3 regions of the Enterobacter sp. JBIWA008 genome follow, and region 2 is predicted to be linked to each of the others. Evidence: predicted binding sites of a transcription regulator. Region 2 holds the regulator's gene; each other region holds the start of a gene.

What was found. The regulator PhoB, encoded in region 2, activates phosphate uptake and scavenging genes when phosphate is short. The targets are predictions, from matches to a motif close to CTGTCATAAAACTGNCNNAT.
Region 1: a site for PhoB is predicted at 5,389-5,408, ahead of kdgR (DNA-binding transcriptional regulator KdgR). Genes of this name have one in related genera too.
Region 3: a site for PhoB is predicted at 7,810-7,829, ahead of pstS (phosphate ABC transporter substrate-binding protein PstS). Genes of this name have one in related genera too.

What each region holds. Positions count from the first base shown of each region.
Region 1 is NZ_CP074149.1:2,882,801-2,893,022, reverse strand. Features, by position in the region: gene proQ (RNA chaperone ProQ) at 67-753, shown strand; gene prc (carboxy terminal-processing peptidase) at 773-2,821, shown strand; gene htpX (protease HtpX) at 3,014-3,895, shown strand; gene KGP24_RS13945 (MFS transporter) at 3,946-5,295, opposite strand; gene kdgR (DNA-binding transcriptional regulator KdgR) at 5,500-6,291, shown strand; gene KGP24_RS13935 (YobH family protein) at 6,358-6,597, opposite strand; gene mgrB (PhoP/PhoQ regulator MgrB) at 6,760-6,903, shown strand; gene KGP24_RS13925 (YebO family protein) at 6,978-7,268, shown strand; gene KGP24_RS13920 (MBL fold metallo-hydrolase) at 7,292-8,281, shown strand; partial or broken gene KGP24_RS13915 (DUF2627 domain-containing protein) at 8,807-8,951, shown strand; gene cspE (transcription antiterminator/RNA stability regulator CspE) at 8,965-9,174, shown strand; gene ftsI (peptidoglycan glycosyltransferase FtsI) at 9,394-10,222, shown strand, end outside.
Region 2 is NZ_CP074149.1:1,046,629-1,056,850, forward strand. Features, by position in the region: gene sbcC (exonuclease subunit SbcC) at 1-3,085, opposite strand, end outside; gene sbcD (exonuclease subunit SbcD) at 3,082-4,287, opposite strand; gene phoB (phosphate response regulator transcription factor PhoB) at 4,475-5,164, shown strand; gene phoR (phosphate regulon sensor histidine kinase PhoR) at 5,186-6,481, shown strand; gene brnQ (branched-chain amino acid transporter carrier protein BrnQ) at 6,891-8,210, shown strand; gene proY (proline-specific permease ProY) at 8,292-9,665, shown strand; gene malZ (maltodextrin glucosidase) at 9,806-10,222, shown strand, end outside.
Region 3 is NZ_CP074149.1:4,802,098-4,812,319, reverse strand. Features, by position in the region: gene KGP24_RS23310 (hypothetical protein) at 1-303, shown strand, start outside; gene KGP24_RS23305 (NADPH-dependent FMN reductase) at 340-906, shown strand; gene adeP (adenine permease AdeP) at 952-2,289, opposite strand; gene yieH (6-phosphogluconate phosphatase) at 2,455-3,120, shown strand; gene phoU (phosphate signaling complex protein PhoU) at 3,178-3,903, opposite strand; gene pstB (phosphate ABC transporter ATP-binding protein PstB) at 3,930-4,703, opposite strand; gene pstA (phosphate ABC transporter permease PstA) at 4,751-5,641, opposite strand; gene pstC (phosphate ABC transporter permease PstC) at 5,641-6,600, opposite strand; gene pstS (phosphate ABC transporter substrate-binding protein PstS) at 6,682-7,722, opposite strand; gene glmS (glutamine--fructose-6-phosphate transaminase (isomerizing)) at 8,044-9,873, opposite strand.

The DNA of each region.
Region 1 (10,222 bases), 1.8 Mb from region 2:
GTCATTATAATGACGCCTGTTCATGCCTGCGCTTGTTGGCAACGTCCGTTGTAATCAGGAAATTTCATGGAAAATCAACCTAAGTTGAATAGCAGTAAAGAAGTTATCGCATTTCTGGCCGAGCGTTTCCCGCAGTGCTTCAGCGCGGAAGGTGAAGCTCGTCCCCTGAAAGTCGGTATTTTTCAGGATCTGGTGGCGCGTGTTGAAGGGGAAATGAACCTCAGCAAAACTCAGCTGCGTTCCGCCTTACGTCTTTATACTTCGAGCTGGCGCTACCTGTACGGTATCAAACCTGGCGCGACCCGCGTGGATCTCGACGGCAACCCGTGTGGTGAGCTGGACGAGCAGCACGTTGAGCACGCGCGTAAGCAGCTTGAAGAAGCCAAAGCACGCGTTCAGGCACAACGTGCAGAACAGCAGGCGAAAAAACGCGAAGCCGCAGCGGCAAACGGCCAGGAAGAAGCGCCTCGTCGTGAGCGTAAACCACGCCCTGCGCCGCGCCGTCACGATAATAACGATCGCAAACCGCGTGCAGACAAACCAGCAGCAAAAGCCCCGCGTGCTCCTCGTGAAGAGCCGCGCCATACGCCGGTTTCTGACATTAACGCCCTGAGCGTAGGTCAGGCACTGAAGGTAAAAGCGGGTAACAATGCTATGGACGCCACCGTACTGGAAATCACCAAAGATGGCGTTCGTGTACAGCTGACTTCTGGTATGTCAATGATTGTACGCGCAGAACACTTGTTGTTCTGAAACGGAGGCCAAGCCTGGCATGAACACTTTTTTTAAGCTCACCGCGCTCGCGGGCCTGTTTGCCATAACAGGTCACGCTTTTGCAGTGGACGATATCACGCGTGTTGATCAAATTCCGGTACTCAAGGAAGAGACGCAGCACGCGACGGTGAGCGAGCGCGTGACCTCACGTTTTACCCGCTCGCACTATCGTCAGTTCGATCTCGATCAGGCCTTTTCGGCCAAAATCTTTGACCGCTATCTGAACTTGCTGGATTACAGCCATAACGTTTTGCTCGCCAGCGATGTCGAGCAGTTCGCTAAGCGCAAATCCGAGGTGGGTGACGAGTTGCGTTCAGGCAAGCTGGATCTGTTCTACGATCTCTATAACCTGTCGCAAAAGCGCCGCTTTGAACGCTATCAGTACGCGCTGAAAGTGCTGGAACGTCCGATGGACTTCACCGGTACTGACACCTTTAATCTGGATCGCAGTAAAGCACCCTGGCCGAAAGATGAAGCCGAGTTGAATGCGCTGTGGGACGGTAAAGTTAAATACGACGAACTGAGCCTTAAGCTGACCGGAAAAGACGAAAAAGAGATCCGTGAAACGCTGACGCGTCGTTACAAATTTGCCATTCGGCGTCTGGCGCAGACCAACAGTGAGGATGTCTTCTCGCTGGCCATGACGGCCTTTGCGCATGAAATCGACCCGCACACCAACTACCTCTCTCCACGCAACACCGAACAGTTCAATACCGAGATGAGCCTGTCTCTGGAAGGTATCGGCGCGGTGCTGCAGATGGACGATGATTACACGGTGATCAATTCGATGGTCGCGGGTGGTCCTGCATCCAAAAGCAAAGCGATTAGCGTAGGCGATCGCATTGTGGGCGTAGGACAAACCGGCCAGAACATGGTCGACGTGATCGGCTGGCGTCTCGATGACGTGGTTGCGCTGATCAAAGGTCCGAAAGGCAGCAAGGTTCGTCTGGAAATTCTGCCTGCCGGTAAAGGCACCAAAACCCGTATCGTTACCCTGACCCGCGAGCGTATCCGTCTGGAAGACCGCGCGGTGAAAATGTCGGTGAAAACCGTGGGTAAAGAGAAGGTCGGTGTCCTGGATATTCCTGGCTTCTACGTAGGGCTGACTGACGATGTGAAAGTTCAGCTGCAGAAGCTTGAAAAGCAGAACGTCAGCAGCATTATCATCGACCTGCGCAGTAACGGCGGCGGGGCGCTGACGGAAGCGGTTTCACTCTCCGGTCTGTTCATTCCATCTGGTCCTGTGGTTCAGGTGCGCGATAACAACGGCAAAGTGCGTGAAGATGCCGACAACGACGGTGTGGTCTACTACAAAGGCCCGCTGGTGGTCCTGGTTGACCGCTTCAGTGCTTCCGCGTCTGAAATCTTTGCCGCTGCAATGCAGGACTATGGCCGCGCGCTGATCGTCGGTGAGCCAACCTTCGGGAAAGGCACCGTTCAGCAGTATCGCTCTCTGAATCGCATTTACGATCAGATGCTGCGTCCGGAATGGCCTGCGCTGGGCTCGGTTCAGTACACCATCCAGAAATTCTACCGCGTGAACGGCGGCAGTACGCAGCGTAAGGGCGTAACGCCGGACATCATCATGCCGACAGGCACGGAAGAGACGGAAACCGGCGAGAAGTTTGAAGATAACGCGTTGCCGTGGGACAGCATCAATGCTGCTACCTACGTGAAAGCGGGTGATATGAAGCAATTTGGCCCTGAACTGCTGAAAGCGCATAACGACCGCATCGCGAAAGATCCGGAGTTCCAGTACATCATGAAGGACATTGCACGGTTCAATGCCCTGAAAGATAAGCGGAATATCGTTTCTCTGAACTACGCACAGCGTGAGAAAGAGAACAACGAAGAAGATGCAACCCGCCTGGCGCGTATCAACGATCGCTTCAAGCGTGAAGGTAAGCCTCTGTTCAAGAAACTGGATGATCTGCCAAAAGATTACCAGGAGCCGGATCCGTATCTGGACGAGACGGTGCATATTGCTCTCGACCTGGCGAATCAGGAAAAAGAGAAGCCTGCCGTACAGCCCGCTCCGGCAAAATAACCCCCCAACAGGCACAAGCAATTGTGCCTGTTTCTTTTTGTTCTGCATCCTTCCGTCAGCCAGATTCCAATTGTGTAAAGTTGTGTCTTTCTGGTGACTTACGCCCGCCGGATGCTTGAAAATAGCCGCAATACCCATACGATGTGGGTAATCGCATAGTGCGTTTTGTTAAACTGAGGTAAAAAGAAAATTATGATGCGAATCGCGCTCTTCCTGCTCACCAACCTGGCGGTCATGGTGGTTTTCGGGCTCGTGCTAAGCCTGACAGGAATTCAGTCGAGCAGCGTTCAGGGTCTGTTGATTATGGCGCTGCTGTTTGGTTTTGGTGGCTCGTTCATCTCCCTGCTGATGTCGAAGTGGATGGCACTGAAATCGGTAGGTGGTGAGGTTATTGAACAGCCGCGTAACGATATGGAACAGTGGCTGATGAATACGGTGGCTCAGCAATCCCGTCAGGCCGGGATCGCCATGCCGCAGGTGGCGATATACCATGCCCCGGACATTAACGCTTTCGCCACGGGCGCCCGTCGCGATGCGTCACTGGTTGCTGTCAGCACCGGATTGCTTCAGAACATGAGCCGTGACGAAGCCGAAGCGGTTATTGCTCACGAAATCAGCCATATCGCCAACGGTGACATGGTGACGATGACCCTGATTCAGGGCGTGGTGAACACCTTCGTGATCTTCATCTCCCGTATTCTGGCGCAGATTGCGGCAGGCTTTATGGGTGGCAACCGCGACGAAGGAGAAGAGAGCAACGGCAATCCGCTGATCTACTTCGCCGTTTCGATGGTTCTGGAACTGGTATTCGGTATTCTGGCCAGCATCATCACCATGTGGTTCTCCCGCCACCGTGAATTCCACGCGGATGCCGGCTCGGCGAAACTGGTTGGTCGTGAGAAGATGATTGCCGCGCTGCAGCGCCTGAAAACCAGTTACGAGCCGCAGGAAGCGAACAGCATGATGGCCTTCTGCATTAACGGTAAATCCAAATCGCTGAGCGAGCTGTTTATGTCTCACCCGCCGCTGGATAAACGTATCGAAGCGCTGCGCAGTGGGGAATACCTGAAGTAACGCTAAGAATTCTAATAAGCCGGGCAGGAGAACACTCCGCCCGGCTTTTTTTATGCCTGAATCCTGGGCTGGGTCACCCGCAGGCCGCTGACGACCGCCGCGAGGGAGGCAAGGGCACCTGCGGTGAGAAGCGCAACATGGTTACCGTTTTGTCCAGCGAGGTTAAACATCAGGGCGACCAGCGCTGCGCCGCTGCTTTGTCCCAGAAGGCGCGCGGTCCCCAACATGCCGCTGGCACCTCCGCTGCGATCACGGGGGGCAGAAGTGATAATGGTGTGGTTGTTAGGCGACTGGAACAGGCCAAACCCCGCGCCGCACAGGATCATGCGCCAGATGATGTCCAGATCGGTTGGCGATGACGGTAGCAGAGCCAGCGCGAAAAGTCCTGTCGCCATTACCGCCAGCCCCAATGCTCCCAGTAATCCGGCATGGACGCGTTCAATTAAGTAACCTGCCAGCGGGGCCATCACCATTGTCGCCAGCGGCCACGGGGTTAACAGCAGGCCGGTCTCCACTTCTGAACGGCCGATCGCGCTTTGCAGGAAGAAGGGCAAAGAAACCAGGGCCAGCATCTGAGCGCAGAACGAGCAGACAGAGGTGCAAATGGAGAGGGAAAAGAGGGGGATACGCAGCAAATCGACTGGCAATAAAGGCACAGGGAGAGTGAGCTGACGGCGAACAAAGAAGAAGCCGATCGCCAGCAGGGCGATGAGCTCCGCGCCGGTAAGCATCAGAGACTGTCCTTGCGCAAAGCCGCTCAGCGCCGTAATCAGCAGGCCAAAGGTCAGGGCATTCATCACCGCACTCGCCATATCGAAGCGCGGCATGGTGCTTTTGGGACCGTTAGCAGGCAGAAAGCGCAGCGCAAAGAATACAGCGACAATGCCCAGCGGCACGTTAATGGCGAACAGCCATTGCCATGACGCAACGGAAAGGATCGCCGCCGCTATGGTTGGCCCGGCGGCGGAAGAGACGGCAACAATAAACGAGTTTATCCCCATGCCGCGCCCCAGATGACGCTGCGGATAAATTAAGCGGATCAACGCGGTGTTTACGCTCATGAGCGCCGCGCCGCCAAAACCTTGCGCAATGCGGGCAAGCGTCAGGGTATGCAGTGAATCTGAAAGGGCGCATAACAAGGACGTGAAGGTGAAAACCGCCAGACCGCACTGATACACCCGACGGTAACCGAACATATCGCCCAGGAAAGAGAACGAGAGCAGGGAAACCACAATTGCAATCTGGTAGGCGTTCACTATCCATATCGAACTGGCGGGAGAGGCATGCAGATCGCTCGCGATGGTTGGCAGGGCAACGTTCGCGATTGCGCCGTCAAGCACGGCCATTGAGATACCGATAATGATGGTGGCTATAGCGCCATACCGCTGGGGTAAAGGCAGACCATCGGAAAGGGTCTTTTTTAATTAAGATTAAAAAAGCTCAGCGTGAAATTATTCTCATGATAACTATTTTAGCACTGTTACAGCTGAGATATGTCGCAGATTTGTAACGAAGTAAACGCGGATTGATTGCAGGTGACATGACGGGAACTTATAATAAAAACAGGTTCTGATTTTTATAAAACACTCTCTATGAGGTGGTAGATGGCTATTGCGGATTTGGATAAACAGCCAGATTCTGTTTCTTCCGTGCTGAAGGTGTTTGGCATCTTACAGGCGCTGGGGGAAGAGCGTGAAATAGGTATTACAGAGTTGTCGCAGCGCGTGATGATGTCTAAAAGCACCGTATATCGCTTTTTACAAACCATGAAGTCGCTGGGCTACGTTGCCCAGGAAGGAGAATCTGAAAAATACTCTCTGACGCTGAAGCTGTTTGAGCTGGGTGCCCGTGCACTACAAAATGTTGACCTGATCCGCAGCGCTGATATTCAGATGCGCGAAATCTCTCGTCTGACTAAAGAGACCATCCATCTCGGTGCGCTGGATGTAAACAGCATTGTTTACATCCATAAAATCGACTCCATGTACAATCTGCGCATGTACTCGCGCATTGGTCGTCGTAACCCGCTCTACAGTACCGCCATTGGTAAGGTTCTGCTGGCGTGGCGCGATCGTGAGGAAGTGAAACAGATCCTCGAAGGCGTGGAATACAAGCAAAGTACTTCACGAACCATTATCAGCACGGACGCGCTGTTAAACGTGCTCGATCGCGTACGCGAGCAGGGGTATGGCGAAGATAACCAAGAGCAGGAAGAGGGGCTGCGCTGCATCGGCGTTCCGGTGTTTGACCGTTTTGGCGTGGTGATCGCGGGCTTAAGTATCTCCTTCCCAACCTTACGCTTCTCCGAAGAGCGTCTGCATGAGTATGTGGCAATTCTGCACACTGCCGCACGTAAGATTTCTGAACAGATGGGTTATCACGACTACCCGTTTTAATCTCTTCTCGCATAAAAAACGCCGCATCTTTTGCGGCATTTTTGTGTAAGTTATTTAACCGACTGATTAGCCATTATCAATCACGACGGATGTCTTACGCAGGACAGGACAGTGGGTTAAGCCAACGATCCCGCTCTCAGTATGCAGATATTGCGCAGTGCTCATACCCTGTGCCGTTAAATATTTACATTGAATCCCTAAGCCGGCAGCGTTCTCGGTGCTTCCCACGAGCACACCGTACCCCGTGAGCAGAAGGCCAATCCAGACGATGGCGAGTGCAATAATTGTTCGAATGATGAAGCGCATCATTAACCTCTTTTGTCTTTGTTATCATAAAGCTAGCGTAAATGATTTATACGATGAAACAAGTGCACGATTCTGAAAAAAAGCGCGATGGCGGTACAGTTAGTCCTTGTTTAAGATATGCGTGATAACCTTGTAACATCAGGTTTTTAGACGGAGTGTGGAGTGAAAAAAATACGCTGGGTAATTCTGATTATCGTGCTGATAGCGTGCGTGGTGTTATGGACGCAGACGATCAATGTGATGTGCGATCAGGATGTACAGTTTTTTAGCGGCGTTTGCGCAATCAATAAGTTTATTCCGTGGTAATACGCATTTTTTCTCAAGGTGATTTCCTTCCTCCGCGCCAGTGGTAAAATAGACGTTTTTATTGAGGTGGTGAAATGGGTGAGTTACTGAATTCAGGGCTGCTGAATATGGCATCCCTGATGATTTCTTTGGTTGTTCTGCTTGTGGGTCTGGTCATTTGGTTTTTCGTGAACCGCGCCAGTTCCCGGACTAACGAGCAGATTGAACTGCTGGAAGCGCTGCTCGATCAGCAAAAACGTCAGAATGCGCTGCTACGCCGTCTGTGTGAGGCTAACGAACCGGAAGAGAAAGACGTGCCGAAAGACGCGGTCGCTGAAGATAACAAAGACGAAGATGACTTTATCCGCCTGGTGGCTGAGCGTTAATCTTTTTATGCTGGGAGGTGGCTGTGGTCTGGAAAAATCCCTGGTATGACCCCTCCCTGAAACATCACACCCCGGACGGTTTTCGTAATACCACTCCTGTCGGACATCAACCCGGCGACCTTGACCGTTGGCGTAAAGCGCGTAAAGAGGCCGGTTTTCCAAAGCCGCCCGCGCTGGGTTATGAAGACTTTATTCAACATTGGTGGCAACCTGTAGAGCTTACGCAATCTCATGAAGATGGGGTGTGGTGGCTCGGACACGCGAGCGTGTTGCTGCAGCTGGACGGCAATATCATCCTTACCGATCCGGTGTTTTCACGACGCGCATCTCCACTGCCTTTCCTGGGACCACAGCGCAAAACGCCTCCTGCGCTGTCAGTCGATCAACTTCATCAGCTTGATGCAGTCGTCATCTCCCATAATCATTACGATCATCTTGATGATGCCACCATTCGCCGTATTCTCAAACGCTTCCCCGATGTCAGTTTTTTTGTTCCGCTGGGACTGGCCGGCTGGTTTCGCCGCCGGGGCGCAAAACGCGTGGTTGAGCTCGACTGGTGGCAGAGCTTCACCTGGCAGGGGATGACGCTGAGCGCCGTACCGGCACAGCACTGGAGTATGCGCACGCCATGGAACCGCAATCGCTCATTATGGTGCGGCTGGGTTATGGAAGGTCGACATCATCGTTTCTGGTTCAGCGGTGATACGGGGTATTCGCCCGAGCTGCTGTTGATACCTGAACGCCTGGGCCATATCGATGCTGCCGCGTTACCGATAGGTGCCTATTCCCCACGATGGTTCATGGCTGTCCATCATATGGATCCGCAATCTGCGGTGGCATTGTGGCAGCAGCTGGGTTGCCCTCTGGCGTTCCCCATTCACTGGGGCGTGTTTGAACTGGCAGATGAAGCCCTGGATGAACCTGTGCGGGAGTTAACTGACGCGCTAAATAATTTAGCACCAGTTAATCATTCTTTCAGGATACTGAAAGTTGGTGAATATTTATCCTTATAAACGAAGCGATAAATTGTTGCATATATTCTTGATGTAAACGCTCGCAGAAATGTTTTATTTTTATCGAAACGTTTTGCTTGCCTTCTTTTGATGCAGAGTCATAAAAATTTCATTATTTTGGTGCATAACGCTGTTTATTAACTGGTGCATTTTAATACAGACGGAAGCTGTTTTTTAACAGTGTTTTTCCTCTGAAACAATTTGGTCGCGTTACAATGATTTAAGCATAAGTTTTCACAAATTGTTCTAACTCAATCAAGGCGCAAGATTTCTTTTCCTTGTTGCTGGACGGTTCGTAATGATTGAGCTATGTTAAAAAAGTCTTAGATTACAGCGCTTGTGCAAGCAACGCTTGGTCTTTGTTACGCAGCAGAGCTGTCTGCACGTGATGCGCATAATTGTGCAAAACCTGACAGGCACTGTTCGAATTTGTGCGGCGGATCGAGACATGTTTAAAAATGGCTTGCCATATTAAACATAGTGTGTGATAACACGTTTTGGGTCAAACGAGGTACAGTTCTGTTTATGTGTGGCATTTTCAGTAAAGAAGTCCTGAGTAAACACGTTGTCGTTGAATACCGCTTCTCTGCCGAACCTTATATTAGTGCCTCATGCAGTAATGTCTCAGTTTTATCTCAGTTAATGCCTGCGGGCTAAGAAAACACTCTAAGGAATTTTGCAAAATGGCAAAGATTAAAGGTCAAGTTAAGTGGTTCAACGAGTCTAAAGGTTTTGGTTTCATTACTCCTGCTGACGGCAGCAAAGACGTGTTCGTACACTTCTCTGCAATCCAGGGTAACGGCTTCAAAACTCTGGCTGAAGGCCAGAACGTTGAGTTCGAAATTCAGGACGGCCAGAAAGGCCCAGCTGCAGTTAACGTAACTGCTATCTGATCGAACCGCTGCTGACTGGAGCGCTTAGCACTTCAATCTCAGACATAAAGCCTCGCATAACGCGGGGCTTTTTTATGTCTCTTATCTTTCAAAATATTACCATTCGCGGTCTTGTTAGTAACTTGTTGCAAAGCTGCGAGGTTAGTAGCACTGTTTTGCCACCTTAAACCCATCTTTTCCCGTTAAATCAGGGCGTTGTTTAACGGTCCTGGGGTTCAGGTGAAGAATAAATTGATAACGACCGCTGGCAATTTCACGCCAGCGCGTTTTGTGCTGCTCTGTTTAGCTATTTTTTGTAGTCTGGCTTTTTTGCTGGGCCGCGTTGCATGGCTGCAAATCATCAAGCCTGATAATCTGGTGAAGCAGGAAGATATGCGCTCCCTGCGCCAGCTGTCGATTGATGCGCCGCGCGGCATGATAATGGATCGCGAAGGCTGCCCCCTGGCGGTGAGCGTGCCCGTCCGGGCCGTCTGGGCCGATCCTAAAACGGTGCTGGCAAAAGGGGGCGTCGGCCTTGATGAACGCTGGCAGGCGCTGGCCAGTGCGTTGCATCTCTCCCTCGGCACGCTCTCGGCGCGAATCAACGCCAACCCACAGGGGCGTTTTATTTATCTTGCCCGTCAGGTCGATCCTGCACAGGCAAAGTGGATCGATAAACTGAATCTGCCCGGCATCAACTTGCGCGATGAATCCCGCCGTTTTTACCCTGCCGGCCATGTGGCTGCGAACCTGATTGGCTTCACCAATATTGACGGGCAGGGCATTGAAGGCGTGGAAAAAAGCTTCAATGCGCAGCTGACCGGCAAGGCGGGTATGCGACAGGTTAGGGAAGACCGCTACGGACGCGTGGTTGAAAACCTGACGGAAGTGGCGCCCGCACCGGCGCATAATATCCAGTTAAGTATCGACGAGCGGCTGCAAACCATCACCGAAGATGCGCTCGATAATGCCGTGGCCTGGAACAAGGCCGAGTCTGGGGCATCGGTGCTAATTAATATCCAAACCGGGGAAATCCTCGCCATGGCGAGCTATCCGGATTTCAACCCCA
Region 2 (10,222 bases):
TAATTTTCTTCACCTTGATCTGCACCGGAATGCGCTCTTTCATCGCCTCAACGTGGCTGATTACGCCGATGGTTTTCCCGGTGGCGTTCAGCGCGTCGAGCGCATCGAGCGCGGTGTCCAGCGTTTCGCTGTCGAGCGTGCCGAATCCTTCATCCAGGAACAGCGAATCGATTCGCGTTTTGTGACTCACCAGGTCGGAAAGTGCCAGCGCCAGCGCCAGGCTGACGAGGAAGCTTTCGCCGCCAGAGAGCGTACGGGTATCGCGCACGGCATCGGCCTGCCAGGTATCGACCACCTCCAGCTCCAGTGCGTCACTGACTTTACGCTGGAGCAGATAGCGCCCGTGTAGGCGATTAAGCTGCTGGTTAGCCAGCCAGACCAGATTATCCAGCGTCAGACCCTGGGCGAATTTGCGGAACCTGTCGCCGGTGCTGGAGCCGATCAGCACATTCAGGTGCCCCCAGTCCTCGGTCAGACGTGAGGCCTCGTCAATTTGCAGCATCAGCGCCAGCTGATGCTGGCGGTTATCGCTGTCCTGCTTAAGCTGCTGGCGGATCTCCCCCTGATGGGTGGTGTTGTCACGAAGTTGCTGCGCCAGCTGCTGTAGCTGTGCCTGCAGGGTTTGCGCGTCGGCTTCCAGCCCTTCCGGTCGCTGGCTCTGGTGGGCCTGCAGCTGCTGTTCAGCCTGCCCGCAGAGCGCTATTGCCTGCTGAAGCTGGCTCTCCAGCACCTGCTTGCGTTGCTCAAGACGGCGGATGGTCTCCTCATCCAGCAGCGCGGCGAGAAAGTCCTCCCGATCGGCGAAGCAGCTGGCCGCCAGGGCGGTGGCAAATTGCGTTGTGGCGTGCTGTAACCGCTCGCTTTCCAGACTTTCCTGTTGCTGCAGGGTGGCAAGCTGGCTCTGCAGCGACAGGCATTCGTCATGGATCTCTCGCCAGTTCTCAGGAATGGCCGGTTCAGCCTCAGTGTCATCGGTTGCCGGAAGCGTGTCGAGCAGAGGTTTAAGGGTGTTAATGCGCTCCTGAATCGCCGCATGCTGCGTCTGTTTTTCCTGCCACAGGTTGAATTCCGCTTCCCGGGCGTGCAGCCAGACGGCTTCTGAGCCCTCTTCAGGGACATTCAGTGATAGTGCGAGCAGGGAGTTTTCCAGCGCCTGCCGCGTAGCCGACAGCTGTTGCTGATACTGTCGCTCCTGCACTTCCTGCTCGTTCAGCTGGTTTTGCAGGGTCAGACGCTGGCTCAGCTGATAAAGCTGGCGCTCGTACTGTTCCTGCTCGTTCATCCACGTGGTGATATCTTCCTGAATATTCAATGAGATGTTCAGGGTGGTGCAGATCTCCAGCCACTCTTTAGTGAGCGCTTGCTCTTCCTCAGAAAGCGTCTTTGCTTCGTCTGTTTCTCGCTGGATCTGCTGCGTCAGGGCATTGACCTGTCCCAGTACCAACAGACCTTCTTCTTTAAGCGCGGCGACCTCTTTTTCCAGCGCATCCCGGCGTCGCTGGTTTTCGGTGAGTTCAAGCGCCTGATACGTATCAACGGCGGGATGTTCACTGGAACCGCACAGCGGGCAGGGTTTACCCGCCTCAAGCTGCGAACGGTAGTTTTCCAGCTTTTTGATCGTCGCTTCGCTTTCGCACAATGCTTTCAGATCGACATAGTGCTGGTTTTTTTCTTTGTACTGCTGGCGGCGCAGCGTCAGCGTTTCATTGAGTATTACCTGCTCGGCCTGAGCTTTTTGCCGGGTATCCGCGTTCTGCTGCAGCCGTTTTTGCAGGGGCTGATAGCGGGCATGAAGTGACGTCAGGCGCTGACGGAAAGGGCGTGACCTGGACTGTTGCTCCAGTGCCGCTGCCACGTCATCCGCCGTCAGCGTCAGGGCATTTTCCGGCATGTCGGCGAGCTTCTGACGTGATTCAGCAATACGTGCTGCAAGCGTGGCGATCTGATGTTTATCGCGATTCAACTGTGTGAAATGGGCGCGCCAGCCAGCAATCTCCTGGCCCCACAACCGGTAACGTTCATGCGCCGTCAGCCATGTTGCCTGGGTTGTCAGATCGGTCTGCAGTTGTTGATGGGTACGCAGTGCCGTAAGCCGGATGCGCGAGCGCTGCGCGGTTTTGGCCTGTAAGCGAGTATTTACTTCGACAATGCGCAGCTTTGTCTGCCCGAGGCGCGTGGTCTGCTCTTGCTGACTATCCCACAGAGGACGAAGCTGGGTGGCGGGCTGCGCAAGCTGGAGCTTTGCCAGCTCAGGCGCGGCCTCCTTCAGGGAGTGCTGCGCCTGCTGTTGCAAGAACATTACGCGCTGTTGCTCGCGAATAAGTTCATCGTTGCGCGTCAGCCACTGAAAATCTCGCTGTTGGTTCTGCTGCTGAGTCAGCAGGGTTTTCTCTTCGTCAGTAAGTGCCTGCAAACTCTGCTGTAACTGCTGTTGTTGCGCTTCGCTCAGTAGCACAACGCCTGCGGCCTGCGCCTCGCACATCTCAAGCGCGTTACGGGCGGCCTTATGTTTCTCGAATACCATCGCTGAAATCTGGCCGTAGATCTCCGTACCGGTCAGCTCCTCCAGCAGCTCGGCGCGATCGCCCGGTTTTGCATTGAGGAAGGCGGCAAACTGCCCCTGCGAGAGCAGCATGGAGCGGGTAAAGCGACCATAGTCCAGCCCGGTGAGCGCGGCGGTTTGCTCGAGTTTATCCGTCACTTTGTCGGCCAGGATTTTGCCATCTTCGCAGCGCGCCAGCTCCACGCGCGGCGCCTGCAGGTTCCCGTCAGGCTGGTTGCGCGCGCGGTTCTGGCTCCAGAACGCGCGGTAGGCAGTGCCTTTTACCTCGAATTCCACTTCCGCCAGGCACTCGGCGGTGTCGCGCGTCATCAGGTCGTTTTGCGCCTGGGAGACCTTCTGCAGTCGCGGCGTTTCGTGATAAAGCGCCAGACAGATAGCGTCAAGCAGGGTGGTTTTACCGGCCCCGGTCGCGCCGGTGATGGCAAACAGCCCGTTGCTGGCAAACGGCTCAGCGGTAAAATCAATTTTCCACTCGCCCTTGAGGGAGTTGAGGTTTTTCAGACGCAGGCTCAAAATTTTCATGCGTTCTCTTCCTCATCAGCGAGCGCGTGCAGAGTATGAAGGAACAGCTCGTTAAGCCTTGCGCGCGTTGTGTCGTCAATCTCTTCCTGCGACAGACGGCGTTCAAATACCTCTTCCACCTTCAGTTCGCTGAGCGTTTCACGCTGCGCACCCAGCAGAATTTTCTCGCGCTGTTCGCGGCTGCGGCGTACCAGTAAGACCTCGACGGGAAGCGCTTCCGTCAGCGCCTGGATTTTACGCTGCATATCATGCAGATAGTCATCGGTCGTGATTTCGATATCCAGCCAGATGGGGGGATTTTGCTGGACGTCGCGCCATTGCTCCAGCTGGGCGGTAATGGCCGCCAGATCGCCCTTCAGCACCGCCAGCGGTTGGGTGACGGGGACCTCCATCGACTCAACGGCGCTGAGTTTGCCCTCGCTAAAGCTCACCAGATGAACACATTTGGCTTTGCCGGTCTCATCAAAACTGAGCGCAATGGGCGAGCCGCAGTAGCGAATGTGCTCGCAACCGCCAATGACCTGTGCCCGGTGAATATGTCCGAGTGCGATATAATCCGCTGGCGGGAAATTTTGTGCCGGGAAGGCATCCAGCGTGCCAATATAGATGTCACGTACCGCGTCACTTTTACTGGCACCGACGGTGGTGAGGTGGCCGGTGGCAATCACCGGAATGGCTTGCTCGCCGCGCAGGGAGCAGGCATCGGTATATTGTTGGTGATAATAGTCAGTGATGCTCTGCAGCAGATGCTGCTGTTTTTCTCCGCCGGACATCCCCGCCTGGCTCTGCACGATATCACGCGGGCGCAGGAAGGGAACCGGGCACAGTACCGCCCCAGGTGTACCGTCACGTTTTTTCAGGATCTGCGGAGCATGTCCGGCACTGGCCACCACGGTAGTGTTAAGGAAGGCCAGGATGTCGCGGGATTCATTCAGCATTGCGACGGAATCATGGTTACCGGCGACAATCACCAGATGACAGCCGGTTTGCTGCAGATTTACCACGAAGCGGTTGTAGAGCTCACGCGCATAGCTTGGCGGCGAACCGGTGTCGAAAATATCACCCGCCACAATAATCGCGTCCACCTCGTGCGTCCGGGCCGTTTCCAGCAGCCAGTTCAGGAACGCTTCATGTTCAGCCGCACGGCTTTTGCTGTAAAAATTTTGACCCAGATGCCAGTCCGAGGTGTGAAGTATTCGCATAGCTGATCCGTGGCAAAAAAGAGAAAGCAGGATTATAAACGTTCAGAGACGGGAAAATAACCGCTGTAATAAAACAACCGTTTGCCCGTTATCGTGGTACTGTTTTTCATAAATCTGTCATAAATCTGACGCATAATGACGCCGCATTACAAACTTGTAACTTAAATAAGATAAGACAGGGCAAAGTATGGCGAGACGTATTCTGGTCGTAGAAGATGAAGCTCCAATTCGTGAAATGGTGTGCTTCGTGCTCGAGCAAAACGGCTTCCAGCCGGTTGAAGCGGAGGATTATGACAGCGCGGTGAACCAGCTGAATGAACCCTGGCCCGATCTGATCCTGCTGGACTGGATGTTGCCTGGCGGCTCCGGACTGCAGTTTATCAAACACCTGAAGCGTGAAGCGCTGACCCGCGACATCCCGGTTGTGATGCTTACGGCGCGCGGAGAAGAGGAGGATCGCGTGCGCGGTCTGGAGACCGGCGCGGACGATTACATTACCAAACCATTCTCCCCCAAAGAGCTGGTGGCCCGCATTAAAGCCGTGATGCGCCGTATTTCGCCGATGGCGGTGGAAGAGGTGATTGAGATGCAGGGCCTCAGCCTTGACCCCACCTCACACCGCGTGATGACCGGTGAAAATCCTCTCGACATGGGGCCTACCGAATTTAAACTCCTGCACTTCTTTATGACCCACCCGGAGCGCGTTTACAGCCGCGAGCAGTTGCTGAATAACGTCTGGGGAACTAACGTGTATGTCGAAGACCGGACGGTTGACGTACATATTCGCCGCCTGCGTAAAGCACTGGAACTGAGCGGCCACGATCGTATGGTGCAGACGGTCCGCGGCACGGGTTATCGTTTTTCTACCCGTTTCTGAACAATGACAGGAGTGTGACGCGTGCTGGAACGTCTGTCATGGAAAAGGCTCGTCTTTGAACTGATCTTATGCTGTATTCCGGCCTTCCTACTGGGGGCCTTTCTTGGACACCTGCCGTGGTTTCTGCTGGCGTCGGTCACCGGGCTGCTGATTTGGCATTTCTGGAACCTGCTGCGTCTCTCCTGGTGGCTGTGGGTTGACCGAAGTATGACGCCGCCGCCGGGAAGCGGCAGCTGGGAGCCGCTGCTCTACGGTCTGCATCAGATGCAGATGCGTAATAAAAAGCGACGCCGCGAGCTGGGAAGCCTGATTAAGCGTTTTCGCAGCGGTGCTGAGTCACTGCCGGATGCCGTTATTCTTACGACCGAAGAAGGGACGATCTTCTGGTGTAATGGCCTTGCTCAACAGCTGCTGGGCCTGCGCTGGCCCGACGACAATGGCCAGAATATCCTCAACCTTTTGCGTTATCCCGAGTTCACGCTGTACCTGAAAAAGCGTGATTTTACCCGCCCGCACAATCTGAAGCTCAATAATGGTCGCCATCTGGAGATCCGCGTAATGCCCTACAGCGATAAGCAGTGGCTGATGGTGGCGCGCGATGTCACCCAGATGCACCAGCTGGAAGGGGCACGTCGCAACTTCTTCGCCAACGTCAGCCACGAACTGCGTACCCCGTTGACCGTGCTGCAGGGCTACCTGGAGATGATGCAGGAGCAAACGCTGGAAGGTGCGCCGCGTGAAAAAGCGCTGCACACCATGCGGGAGCAAACGCACCGGATGGAAGGCCTGGTGAAGCAGCTTTTGACCCTCTCGAAGATTGAAGCGGCGCCAACGCTCGCGCTGAATGACACCATTGATGTCCCGATGATGCTGCGGGTTGTGGAGCGTGAAGCGCAGACGTTAAGCCACAAAAAGCATCACCTGACCTTTGACGTCGACAACACGCTGAAGGTGCTGGGTAGTGAAGATGAGCTGCGTAGCGCCATTTCCAACCTGGTGTACAACGCGGTGAATCATACGCCGGAAGGGACGGATATCGTGGTGCGCTGGCACCATACCCTAACGGGGGCCGAGTTTAGCGTTGAGGACAACGGGCCGGGGATCGCGCCGGAACATATTCCGCGTCTGACCGAGCGCTTCTACCGCGTGGATAAAGCGCGATCGCGGCAGACGGGCGGAAGCGGCCTGGGGCTGGCAATTGTGAAACATGCGTTGAATCACCACGAAAGCCGTCTCGATATTCAGAGTACCCTGGGTAAAGGTACCCGTTTCAGCTTCGTGATCCCGGAACGATTAATTGCCAAAAAGATCGCCTGACGGCAGGCGTGTCATTTTACCTTTCCACGGGTCAGCATCTGCTGGCCCGTTTGCTTTGCAGTCAAGCGAAACGCGGATGAATTTTATACGGTTGTCTCTTTTTTGTTCGCATGATTAGCCATGGGTTTTTCTTATAAATAGCGTATTGTGCTGGTACGTTTTTTCATGCTGGCATATTGTTCTGGTTTTGCGATCCCACCTTGCCTTTAAACGTTATAAGCGTTTAAATTGCGCCCCAGATACTGTCAGACCGACTGTATTTGCGTGGTAAATCGAAAAACTATTCTTCTCCACGCCTGGACGGGAGCATTTCCCGCTGAAATTGAGCAAATTTTCGGCTGTATCGTCCCGTCAGGGATATCGAAAATCTCAACGTTTTCAACACCACATCCACAGGCAGTAAGGTTTTATGACCCATCACTTAAAATCGCGTGACATCATCGCGCTGGGCTTTATGACATTTGCGCTGTTCGTTGGCGCAGGCAACATCATTTTCCCTCCAATGGTTGGCTTACAGGCGGGAGAACACGTCTGGACCGCCGCGTTTGGTTTCCTGATTACTGCCGTAGGTCTGCCGGTTCTGACCGTCATCGCGCTGGCGAAAGTCGGCGGCGGTGTGGATAGCCTCAGCACCCCGATTGGTAAAGTGGCGGGCGTTCTGCTGGCAACCGTCTGCTATCTTGCCGTTGGTCCGCTGTTTGCGACCCCGCGTACGGCAACCGTGTCCTTCGAAGTGGGTATTGCTCCCCTGACCGGTGACGGTGCGATGCCGCTGTTTATCTACAGCCTGATTTACTTCGCGATCGTGATTCTGGTTTCCCTCTATCCGGGTAAGCTGCTGGATACCGTGGGTAACTTCCTGGCTCCGCTGAAAATTGTGGCGCTTATTGTTCTGGCTGTAGCTGCCGTCGTGTGGCCCGCTGGCCCGATTAGCGACGCGATGGACGCCTATAAAAACGCCGCATTCTCTAACGGCTTTGTGAACGGCTATCTGACGATGGATACGCTGGGCGCTATGGTATTTGGTATCGTTATCGTTAACGCCGCGCGCTCCCGCGGTGTGACCGAAGCGCGTCTGCTGACACGCTATACCATCTGGGCTGGTCTGATGGCCGGTGTGGGGCTGACGCTGCTGTATCTGGCGCTGTTCCGCCTGGGCTCCGACAGCGCCATGCTGGTCGATCAGAACGCCAACGGTGCGGCTATCCTGCACGCCTACGTTCAGCACACCTTCGGCGGTGCGGGGAGTATGCTGCTGGCGTCGCTCATCTTCCTGGCCTGTCTGGTAACCGCGGTTGGCCTGACCTGCGCCTGCGCAGAGTTTTTTGCACAGTATCTGCCGCTCTCTTACCGCACGCTGGTGTTTATCCTCGGCATCTTCTCCATGGCGGTGTCCAACCTCGGTTTGAGTCACCTGATTCAGGTCTCTATTCCGGTGCTGACGGCGATTTACCCGCCGTGTATCGTGCTGGTGGTGCTGAGCTTTACTCGCCCGTGGTGGAACAACTCTTCACGAATTATTGCGCCAGCCATGTTTATCAGCCTGATTTTTGGTATCCTTGACGGGATTAAAGCATCAGCTTTCGCACACATACTGCCAGCATGGACACAGCGTCTGCCGCTGTCCGAGCAGGGGCTGGCCTGGCTGATGCCTACCGTTGTTGCACTGGTTCTGGCCATTATCTGGGACCGTGCTGCAGGGCGTCAGGTTGCATCGAACGCTCATTAATCAACGGCAACAAACTGTTTAACCACGGGGCTTAAGGCCCCGTGGTTTTTTGTTTTTTTCGTGTTGAATGGCAAGATTTAAATGGAAAGCACTAACAAACTTAAACGTGGATTGAGCACGCGCCACATCCGCTTTATGGCGCTGGGCTCTGCTATCGGCACCGGTCTTTTTTATGGCTCGGCAGATGCCATCAAAATGGCCGGTCCCAGCGTTCTGCTTGCGTACATCATCGGCGGCGTGGCGGCGTATATCATCATGCGCGCCCTTGGCGAAATGTCGGTTCACAACCCGTCCGCCAGCTCATTCTCCCGCTACGCGCAGGAAAACCTTGGCCCGCTGGCCGGGTTTATCACCGGCTGGACCTACTGCTTTGAAATCCTGATTGTGGCGATTGCCGACGTGACGGCGTTTGGCATCTATATGGGCGTCTGGTTCCCGGCGGTGCCGCACTGGATTTGGGTGCTGAGCGTTGTGCTGATCATTTGCGCCGTCAACCTGATGAGCGTGAAGGTGTTCGGCGAGCTGGAGTTCTGGTTCTCCTTCTTCAAGGTCGCGACCATCATCATCATGATCGTGGCCGGTTTCGGCATCATCATCTGGGGAATCGGCAACGGCGGGCAGCCGACCGGTATCCATAACCTCTGGAGCAACGGTGGCTTCTTCAGCAACGGCTGGCTCGGGATGGTCATGTCGCTGCAGATGGTGATGTTCGCCTACGGCGGCATTGAGATTATCGGTATCACCGCCGGGGAAGCAAAAGATCCGGAGAAGTCCATTCCGCGCGCCATCAACTCGGTGCCGATGCGTATTCTGGTGTTCTACGTGGGTACGCTGTTCGTGATTATGTCCATCTACCCATGGAATCAGGTGGGTACCAACGGTAGCCCGTTTGTTCTGACCTTCCAGCATATGGGGATTGCTTTTGCGGCCAGCATTCTTAACTTTGTGGTGCTGACCGCGTCGCTTTCCGCGATCAACAGTGACGTCTTTGGCGTGGGCCGTATGCTGCACGGCATGGCGGAGCAGGGCAGCGCGCCGAAGGTGTTCGCCAAAACCTCACGCCGCGGCACGCCGTGGGTGACCGTCGTGGTGATGACCGTGGCGCTGCTGTTCTCGGTTTATCTGAACTACATCATGCCGGAGAACGTCTTCCTGGTGATCGCGTCTCTGGCGACCTTCGCGACGGTGTGGGTGTGGATTATGATCCTGCTGTCGCAGATTGCCTTCCGCCGTCGTCTGTCGCCGGATGAGGCGAAAGCGCTGAAGTTCAAAGTACCGGGCGGCGTTGCGACGACCGTCGTCGGGCTGATCTTCCTGGTGTTTATCATTGGCCTGATTGGCTACCATCCGGACACCCGCATTTCCCTTTACGTGGGCTGCGCGTGGATCGTCCTGCTGCTGGTGGGCTGGGTGTTTAAATGCCGCCGCGACCGTCAGCTGGCGGAAGCACAGTAATATTTTTTATGCCCTCTCCCTGCGGGAGAGGGAATTTTGCCTCATCCCCCGTCCTCCTCCCCCAATAAATCACGTCATGGTGAGCTATCCTTAACCACCCTGTGGCAAGGTGACGTCAATTTCATCTAAGGGGATTCGTGATGTTAAACGCCTGGCACCTTCCGGTTGCCCCATTTGTTAAGCAAAACAAAGACAACCTTGTGATTACGCTCTGGCTGGCGGGTGAAAATCAGCCTGAACGCGTGACGCTCCGCGCCGAAATCGATAACGAAGAGACTGGGCTGAAAATGCACAAGCTGCGCAGCCAGCCGCAGCCGGGGATCACCGCCTGGCGGGCGAATATCGACCTGCGTAGCGGACAGCCGCGCCGCCGCTACAGCTTTAAGCTTTTGTGGAACAACCGTCAGCTGTGGTTTACCCCGCAGGGGTTTAGCCGTTTCCCGCCCGCCCGGCTGGAGCAGTTTGCTGTGGATTACCCGGATAACGGCCCGCAGTGGGTTAACGACCAGGTCTTTTACCAGATTTTCCCGGACCGTTTTGCGCGCAGCGAAAAACGC
Region 3 (10,222 bases), 1.1 Mb from region 2:
CAGAGCATTCGCAAGCTCTGTGGATGCGCCTCAGACGACGCCAGCCTGCTGCAGCTGCTGCCAGGCTCCGGACGTCTTCGTGCCACTCAGGCCACGCTGGTAGAGGCGCTCAGTGACGCAGAGGATGTGCTCATTTGGTCCATTGCGGTTACCCCCGCCATCGAACGCATGAAAATCTGGGAATTTGACAGTCAACAGGGATGGCGTAGCCTTCCTGATGTGCCCGAGCGCGCCAACGAGCCCGCCGCACGCCTGATGCGTTTAACCAGTTTACCGGCAGAAAAAGCATTCACCCTTAGCTGATCCAATCAGGGTCATCATGATGAAACAGGAGTAATCATGTCTGATACGTTGAAAGTAGTTACGTTACTGGGAAGCCTGCGCAAAGGTTCATTTAACGGGATGGTTGCCCGCACGCTGCCACAGCTGGCACCGGCAGGAATGGAAATTAGCGCCCTGCCGTCTATTGGCGATATTCCGCTGTATGATGCGGATGTCCAGCAGGAAGAGGGTTTTCCGCAGAGCGTTGAGGCGCTGGCAGAGCAGATCCGCCAGGCCGACGGCGTGGTCATCGTCACGCCGGAGTACAACTATTCGGTTCCGGGTGGTCTGAAGAATGCCATCGACTGGCTGTCCCGTTTGCCTGAGCAGCCGCTGTCAGGCAAGCCGGTGCTGATCCAGACCAGCTCAATGGGCGCGATTGGCGGCGCGCGCTGTCAGTATCATCTGCGCCAGATCCTGGTATTCCTGGATGCGATGGTCATGAACAAGCCGGAATTTATGGGTGGTGTGATTCAGAACAAGGTCGACCCGCAAACGGGTGTAGTGGTGGATCAGAGCACGCGCGATCATCTGTCTGGTCAGCTGACGGCGTTCGGGGATTATATTAAGCGGGTGAAAGCGTAAGCCCTCACCCTAACCCTCTCCCACAGGGAGAGGGAACAAACCTGTTTATTTGGCATCAATAAACACAATCTTCAGCACAAACAGCAGCGCCACAACAATCACGCATGGGCTGAGGTCGCGGAAGCGGCCGGTACCGATCTTCATTACGCAGTAAGAGATAAAGCCCAGCGCGATACCTTCGGTAATCGAGAAGCTGAACGGCATCATCACGGCGGTAATAAACGCCGGCACCGCTTCGGTTAAATCATCCCACTTCACGCGTGACAGGCTGGAGGTCATCAGCACACCCACATAGATTAGCGCGCCGGCTGCCGCATACGGAGGAACCATACCCGCCAGCGGAGAGAGGAAGATCACCAGCAGGAACAGAATACCCACGACCACCGCCGTCAGGCCAGTACGGCCGCCCACGGACACGCCGGAAGAAGATTCAATGTACGCGGTAACGGACGAGGTTCCGATAAAAGCGCCGGTCACAGAGGAGACGCTGTCCACAAACAGCGCCTGCTTCATGCGCGGGAATTTACCTTTCTCATCCGCCAGACCGGCTTTATCGGTCACGCCGATCAGCGTACCGGAGGAGTCAAACAGGTTGACCAGCATGAAGGAGAAAATCACGCCCGCCAGGCCCAGATTCAGGGAACCCGCCAGATCGACGTGACCAATCACGGTAGAGACGCTCGGTGGCGCGGAGACAATACCGTTATAGTGAACGTCACCCAGCATCCAGCCCAGCAGGGTAGTGACCACGATGGACACCAGCACCGCCGCGTGAATATTGCGGGAAGCCAGGATCGCGATGATAAAGAAGCCCAGCACGCCCAGCAGCACGTTATGAGAGGTCAGGTGACCGATGCTCACCAGCGTATCCGGGTTAGCCACGATAACGCCGGCGTTTTTCAGCCCCATCATACCGATGAACAGACCAATACCGCTGGTGATGCCCACGCGCAGGCTCACGGGAATGTTTGCAATCATCCAGTAACGTACGCGGAAAATGGTCAGCAGCAGCAGGCCAACCGCGCCCCAGAAGATGGCGCCCATGCCAACCTGCCACGGCAGACCCATCGCCTGAACGACCACGAACGCGAAGAACGCATTCAGGCCCATCGCCGGTGCCAGCGCAACCGGCAGGTTAGCGAACACACCCATCAGAATGCTGCCAAGGGCCGCAATCAGGCAGGTTGTCACGAAGACGGCGCTGGTATCCATGCCAGCAACGCCCAGAATTTGAGGGTTCACAAAAACGATATAGACCATCGTCAGGAAGGTGGTGAAACCGGCGATCACTTCGGTGCGTGCCGTTGTGCCGTGCTCGCGCAGTTTAAACACGCGCTCAAGCAGACCCTGACCAGATGTCTGGGTAGTGTGTTGTTGACTCATCATCAATTTCCGAACAAGGAGGGAAAATTCGTCGCTATCCTATACCAAAATGCGACAATAGTGGCGGTTACGTGATACTTTTTTCATTGATTTTGCTTATACGGCAACGATTGCGTGCCGGCGAACTGCCGTACGTAAACGTTAAACTTGTTAAAAGGGAAAGGCATGTCCGGAATTGAAGCGGTATTTTTCGACTGCGACGGTACGCTGGTCGACAGTGAGGTCATTTGTTCCCGCGCGTATGTCACTATGTTCCAGGAATTTGGCATTACGCTGGAACTCGAAGAGGTGTTTAAACGCTTTAAGGGCGTGAAGCTCTACGAGATCATCGACATCATTAACCAGGAACACGGTGTGGATCTGGCGAAAGCCGAACTGGAACCGGTGTACCGCGCCGAGGTCGCACGCCTGTTCGACTCCGAGCTGGAGGTTATTCCGGGCGCAAACGCGCTGCTGGATGCGATGACGGTGCCAGTCTGCGTCGTCTCTAACGGCCCGGTCAGCAAAATGCAGCACTCGCTAGGCAAGCTTGAGATGTTGCACCATTTCCCGGAAAAACTGTTCAGCGGCTACGATATCCAGCGCTGGAAGCCAGACCCGGCGCTGATGTTCCATGCGGCAAAAGCGATGAACGTCAACGTAGAAAACTGCATTCTGGTGGATGACTCGTCTGCGGGCGCGCAGTCAGGGATTGATGCGGGGATGGAGGTGTTTTACTTCTGCGCCGACCCGCACAACAAGCCGATCGATCATCCAAACGTGACGACCTTTACCGATCTGGCACAGCTGCCGGAACTGTGGAAGGCTCGCGGGTGGGATATTACTCGCTGAGTTTTCTCCTCACCCCGACCCTCTCCCTGTGGGAGAGAGTTAGGGTGAGGGTAAAAATCACTCTTTCGGATCTTTACCCGCCAGCAGCTTGTCCAGCTCGTCGCCGCCCACGTGACGGAAGTCCTGACCTTTAACGAAGTAGAAAATGTATTCGCAAATGTTCTGGCAGCGGTCGCCGATACGCTCGATAGAGCGCGCGCAGAACAGGGCGGTCAGTACGCTTGGGATCGTACGTGAATCTTCCATCATGTAGGTCATCAGCTGACGCACGATGCCTTCATACTCCTGGTCGACCTTCTTGTCTTCACGGTAGATACGCACCGCTTCGTCCAGATCCATACGCGCAAAGGCATCCAGCACGTCGTGCAGCATCTGCACGGTGTGGCGGCCCAGCGACTCCAGGCTCACCAGCAGCGGCTGATGCTGCTGAGAGAACTTCTCCAGCGCGGTACGACAGATTTTATCCGCAACGTCACCAATACGCTCCAGCTCGGCGATGGTTTTGATGATCGCCATCACCAGACGCAGGTCGCTCGCCGTCGGCTGACGTTTCGCGATAATGCGCACGCAGGCCTCGTCGATAGCGACTTCCATCATGTTGACGTTTTTGTCGCCTTCAATGACGCGCTTCGCCAGCTCGCTGTCCTGGTTGTGCATTGCCGTAATCGCATCAGAAAGCTGCTGCTCAACCATGCCACCCATGGTCATCACCTGCGTGCGGATGCTTTCCAGCTCTGCGTTGAACTGGCCTGAAATGTGTTTATTAAGATTGAGGTTGTCCATGGTTTCTCCACATGCACTAAGGCAAATCAACCGTAGCGGCCAGTAATATAATCTTCGGTTTGTTTCTTCGCGGGCCTGGTGAACAGCGCGTCCGTATCGCTGAACTCAATCAACTCGCCCAGGTACATAAACGCCGTGTGATCGGAACAACGTGCAGCCTGCTGCATGTTATGGGTCACGATAACCACGGTGTAATCCTGCTTCAGCTCGGTGATCAGCTCTTCAATACGACCGGTTGAAATCGGGTCCAGCGCTGAACACGGCTCATCCAGCAGCAACACTTCCGGGCGAATAGCAATACCGCGCGCAATGCACAGACGCTGCTGCTGACCACCGGAGAGAGAGTAACCGCTCTGGTGTAACTTATCTTTGGTTTCGTTCCATAATGCGGCCTTGGTCAAAGCCCACTGTACGCGCTCGTCCATATCGGCACGGGAGAGCTTTTCAAACAGACGCACGCCAAAGGCGATGTTGTCATAAATGGACATCGGGAACGGCGTTGGTTTCTGGAACACCATCCCCACTTTGGCGCGCAGCAGGGCAATATCCTGCGCCTGGGTCAGAATGTTTTCACCGTCCAGGATGATTTCACCTTCAGCGCGCTGCTCCGGATAGAGCGAATACATTTTGTTAAAGGTACGCAGCAGCGTGGATTTTCCACAGCCGGACGGACCGATAAATGCCGTGACCTGGTTCTTCGCGATATCCAGGTTGATGTTCTTCAGGGCATGGAATTTGCCGTAGTAGAAGTTCAAATCACGAACCTGAATCTTACCCGGGGCAGTATCAACCATACTCATTGACTCATTTCCTCATTCGGCGCCGCGAGCTGCCGCGCCGTAAAAAATTAACCGTGTTTCTTCTTCGCGAAAATGACGCGCGCCAGAATGTTCAGCAACAGTACGCAAAGGGTAATGATCAGCACCCCGGCCCAGGCCAGCTGCTGCCATTCCGCGAATGGGCTCATCGCAAATTTAAAGATCGTCACCGGCAGGTTGGCGATCGGCTGCATCATGTCCGTGCTCCAGAACTGGTTGGAAAGGGACGTAAACAGCAGCGGTGCCGTTTCACCCGCGATACGCGCAACCGCCAGCAGGATGCCGGTCATAATCCCGGAGACTGACGCCTTCAGCGTAATCGCAGAGATCATCTTCCATTTCGGCGTGCCCAGGGCGTAAGCTGCTTCACGCAGGCTGTCCGGCACCAGTTTCAGCATGTTCTCGGTGGTACGAATAACAATCGGCACCTGCAGCAGCGCCAGCGCAATCACACCCGCCCAGCCGGAGAAGTGTTCCATCTGCGCCACCACCACGGTGTAAACAAACAGACCTACCACGATAGACGGGGCTGAGAGCAGAATGTCGTTGATGAAGCGAATAACTTCCGCCAGCCAGGATTTACGGCCGTATTCCGCCAGATAGATACCGGCCATGATGCCCAGCGGCGTGCCGAAGACCGTTGCCCATAGGATCAGCAACCCACTGCCCGCCAGAGCATTCGCCAGGCCCCCCCCCGCCGTGTTCGGCGGCGGCGTCATTTCGGTGAACAGCGACAGGGACATCCCGTCAATACCGCGAACGACCGTCGAGAAGAGGATCCAGACCAGCCAGAACAGGCCGAACGCCATCGTCGCCATAGAGAGCGTCAGGGCAATGCGGTTTTTCATGCGGCGTCTGGCCTGCATTTTGCGGCGGGATTCCGCCAGTTCAGCGGTAGCTTGCATTTCGAGAGTAGCCATTAGCGTGCTCCCTCATTTTTAGCGAGGCGCATAATCATCAGCTTGGAAATCGCCAGAACAATGAAGGTGATAACGAACAGAATCAGACCCAGCTCCATCAGCGCCGCCACGTGCAGCCCGGATTCAGCTTCCGCAAATTCATTCGCCAGCGCCGAGGTAATACTGTTACCAGGCATGAAGAGCGACGCGCTGTCGAGCTGGTAGGTGTTACCGATGATAAAGGTCACCGCCATGGTTTCACCCAGCGCACGACCCAGGCCCAGCATCACGCCCCCGATTACTCCATTTTTGGTGAACGGAAGGACAATACGCCAGATAACTTCCCAGGTGGTGCAGCCGATGCCATAGGCAGACTCTTTCATCATCACCGGCGTTTGTTCGAAGACATCGCGCATAACCGCCGCAATGTACGGAATAATCATGATGGCGAGGATCACACCTGCCGCCAGAATGCCGATACCGAAAGCCGGGCCAGAGAACAGGGCCCCCACAAACGGAATGGCGGAAAGCACGTTACCGACCGGTTCCTGGAAGTATGTGGCGAACAGCGGAGCAAAGATGAACAGACCCCACATGCCGTAAACGATACTTGGAATGGCCGCCAGCAGTTCGATGGCAATACCCAGCGGGCGTCGCAACCAGCCCGGCGCCAGCTCCGTCAGGAACAGGGCAATACCAAAGCTCACCGGAACCGCAATCAGCAGGGCGATGAACGAGGTCACCAGCGTGCCGTAAATCGGCACCAGGGCACCGTAGATGTCGTTCGGCGCGTCCCACTCTTTGGTCCACAGGAAGGAGAATCCGAATTTCTGGATGCTCGGCCATGAGGAGAAAATCAGAGACACGATAATGCCGCCCAGCAGCAATAGCACAATCAGCGCAGCCAGTTTAACCAGCGCGCTGAAAATCATGTCACCTTTTTTACCCGGAGGGTTAAATGCAGGCTTGGTTGCAGCCATAAATTACTCTTCTGTTAAACGCGTTTACGAAATGGGCGGGTTAGCGCTAGCGCCACCCGCCATTTTCGTCAGAATGCTAAATTAATACAATGCTTTACCGCTGCTGTCTTTCACGTTGGTTTTCCAGGCAGCGCGAATCTGCTCAACCACGTTGTCCGGCAGGGTGGCGTAATCCAGGGCGTTGGCCTGTTTGCCGCCGTTTTTGTACGCCCAGTCGAAGAACTTCAGCACTTCGGCGCCCTGCTCAGGTTTCTTCTGCTCTTTGTGAACCAGGATGAAGGTGGTAGAGGTGATTGGCCACGCACCTTCGCCTTTCTGGTTAGTCAGATCCTGCGCGAAGGATTTGCTCCAGTCAGCGCCTTTCGCCGCGTTAGCGAAGTTCTCTTCGGTCGGGCTAACCGGTTTGCCGTCGGCTGAAACCAGTTTGGTGTAGGACAGGTTGTTCTGCTTAGCGTACGCGTATTCTACGTAGCCAATAGAGCCAGGCAGACGCTGTACGAACGCGGCGATGCCGTCGTTACCTTTACCGCCCAGGCCGGTTGGCCAGTTAACGGTAGAGCCGGAGCCGACTTTAGATTTCCACTCTTCGTTCACTTTTGCCAGGTAGCTGGTGAACACGAAAGAGGTACCGGAACCATCCGCGCGGCGAACCACGGCGATGTTCTGAGAAGGCAGCTTCAGGCCTGGGTTGAGTTTAGCGATCGCTTCGTCATCCCATTTTTTGATTTTGCCCAGGTAAATGTCACCCAGCGTTTTGCCGTCCAGCACCAGCTCACCCGACTTCACGCCCGGCAGGTTGATGGCCAGAACCACACCACCGATCACGGTCGGGAACTGGAACAGGCCTTCCTGAGCCAGTTTGTCATCAGACAGCGGAGCGTCTGATGCGCCGAAATCAACAGTGTTCGCGGTAATTTGTTTAACGCCACCGGAGGAGCCGATACCCTGATAGTTAACCTTGTTACCGGTTTCTTTCTGGTAGGTATCTGCCCATTTGGCATACACCGGCGCAGGGAAGGTTGCACCAGCGCCAGTCAGGCTTGCTTCTGCAAATACAGAGAACGCGCTCAGAGATAAGGTCGCGGCGACAACAGTTGCGACAGTGGTACGCATAACTTTCATAATGTCTCCTGCAAGATTTTCGTAAATCGTTGTTTAGTGGCTACGATGAGCAAAATAGGACAAACAGGTGACAGATAAATGTACGAATTATGACAGTTTTATGACAATGAAAATTTAACTTAAAATACCGCATAATAAAGCTTAATTTTCATCGTGTTAGCCACTTTTATGACAACACGTTTTCAGAAATATTTTCTTTATGTGACACTGAAAAAAGTAGCTGAAGATGACAAATTGTCATTATTAAAAACGAGAAAGGATTGATTAAAAACAAGCCGGGCGGGATAAAAAAGCTCCACCCGAAGATGGAGCCTGAAGGGATTATTCTACGGTAACCGATTTCGCCAGGTTACGCGGCTGGTCAACGTCGGTGCCTTTGATCAGCGCAACGTGATAGGCCAGCAGCTGCAGCGGAACGGTGTAGAAGATTGGTGCGATAACCTCTTCCACATGCGGCATCTCGATGATGTGCATGTTGTCGTTGCTGACAAAACCGGCATCTTTGTCGGCGAAGACGTACAGAACACCACCGCGGGCGCGCACTTCTTCGATGTTAGATTTCAGTTTTTCCAGCAGTTCGTTGTTAGGTGCCACAACGATGACCGGCATATCCGCGTCAATCAGCGCCAGCGGGCCGTGTTTTAGCTCGCCAGCCGCATAGGCTTCAGCGTGAATGTAGGAGATCTCTTTCAGCTTCAGCGCGCCTTCCAGCGCAATCGGATACTGATCGCCACGACCCAGGAACAGGGCGTGATGTTTGTCAGAGAAATCTTCCGCCAGCGCTTCAATGCGTTTGTCCTGAGACAGCATCTGCTCAATACGGCTTGGCAGCGCCTGCAGACCATGAACGATGTCATGCTCAACGGACGCATCTTCGCCTTTCAGACGCGCCAGCTTCGCCACCAGCATCAGCAAAACGGTCAATTGAGTGGTAAACGCTTTGGTGGAGGCCACGCCGATTTCGGTGCCAGCCTTGGTCATCAGGGCCAGATCGGACTCACGCACCAGGGAAGAGCCGGGGACGTTACAGATGGCCAGAGAGCCCAGGTAACCCAGCTCTTTAGACAGACGCAGCGCTGCCAGCGTATCCGCCGTTTCGCCGGACTGGGAAAGGGTGATCATCAGGCTGTTACGACGCACAGCGGATTTGCGATAGCGGAATTCAGACGCGATTTCCACATCACACGGCACGCCCGCCAGGGATTCAAACCAGTATCGAGAGACCATACCGGAGTTGTAGGAGGTGCCGCAGGCTACGATCTGAATATGCTCGACCTTGCTGAGCAGTTCGTTCGCGTTTGCACCCAACTCGCTCAGATCCACTTCACCATGGCTGATGCGCCCGGTCAGGGTGTTTTTGATGGCGTTTGGCTGCTCGTAAATCTCTTTCTGCATGTAGTGACGGTAAGCGCCTTTGTCGCCCGCGTCGTACTGCAGGTTAGATTCGATCTCCTGGCGCTTCACCTGCTCGCCTTTGGTATCGAATACGGTCACGCTGCGACGGGTCACTTCCGCGATATCACCCTCTTCAAGGAAGATAAAGCGACGGGTAACCGGCAGGAGCGCAAGCTGATCGGAGGCGATAAAGTTTTCACCCATACCCAGACCGATAACCATCGGGCTACCGGAACGCGCTGCCAGCAGCGTTGACGGGTCGCGGGAGTCCATGATCACCGTACCGTATGCACCGCGCAGCTGAGGGATAGCACGCAGCACCGCATCACGCAGCGTGCCGCCCTGCTCCAGCTCCCAGTGCACCAGGTGAGCAATCACTTCGGTGTCAGTTTCAGAGACGAAGTTGTAGCCGCGCGCTTTCAGTTCTTCGCGCAGCGGTTCGTGGTTTTCGATAATGCCGTTGTGCACCACCACGATGTGTTCAGACACATGCGGGTGCGCGTTACCTTCAGACGGCTCGCCGTGCGTCGCCCAGCGGGTGTGCGCAATACCGGTACCACCGTGCAGCGGATGTTCTTCCGCGGCCTGGGCCAGCATCTGCACTTTACCGAGACGACGCAGACGGGTCATATGACCTTCTGCATCGACAACGGCCAGACCGGCAGAGTCGTAGCCACGGTATTCCAGACGACGTAAACCTTCGAGAAGGATTTCAGCAATATCACGCTGCGCAACTGCGCCAACAATTCCACACATAATTTTAGATTCCGAATTTAGGCATTATGCCTGCGTTGTCGCTGACCTGTATTTTCCCTGCGTCTTTCACGCTGCGGCTGCGTTGGCTTCTCGTACTCGCCACGGTCACTTACTTAAGTAAGCTCCCATGGACTCATACGCTTGCCGCCTTGCCACAACGCGAAATCCTTTGGGTAACGCCCTTTCCGGGCACCCCGAGCCTTGTAGAGAGTGGGGTTATTTTTATGGGTACTGCTTGTGGGGGGAGATATATATTTATCTCCTCTCCCGGGTTTGCCTGATGACGGCTACGCCTTATCAGGCCTACTCAATCGCAGGGCGGGTAAGCATAGCGCCACCCGCCTTGTTG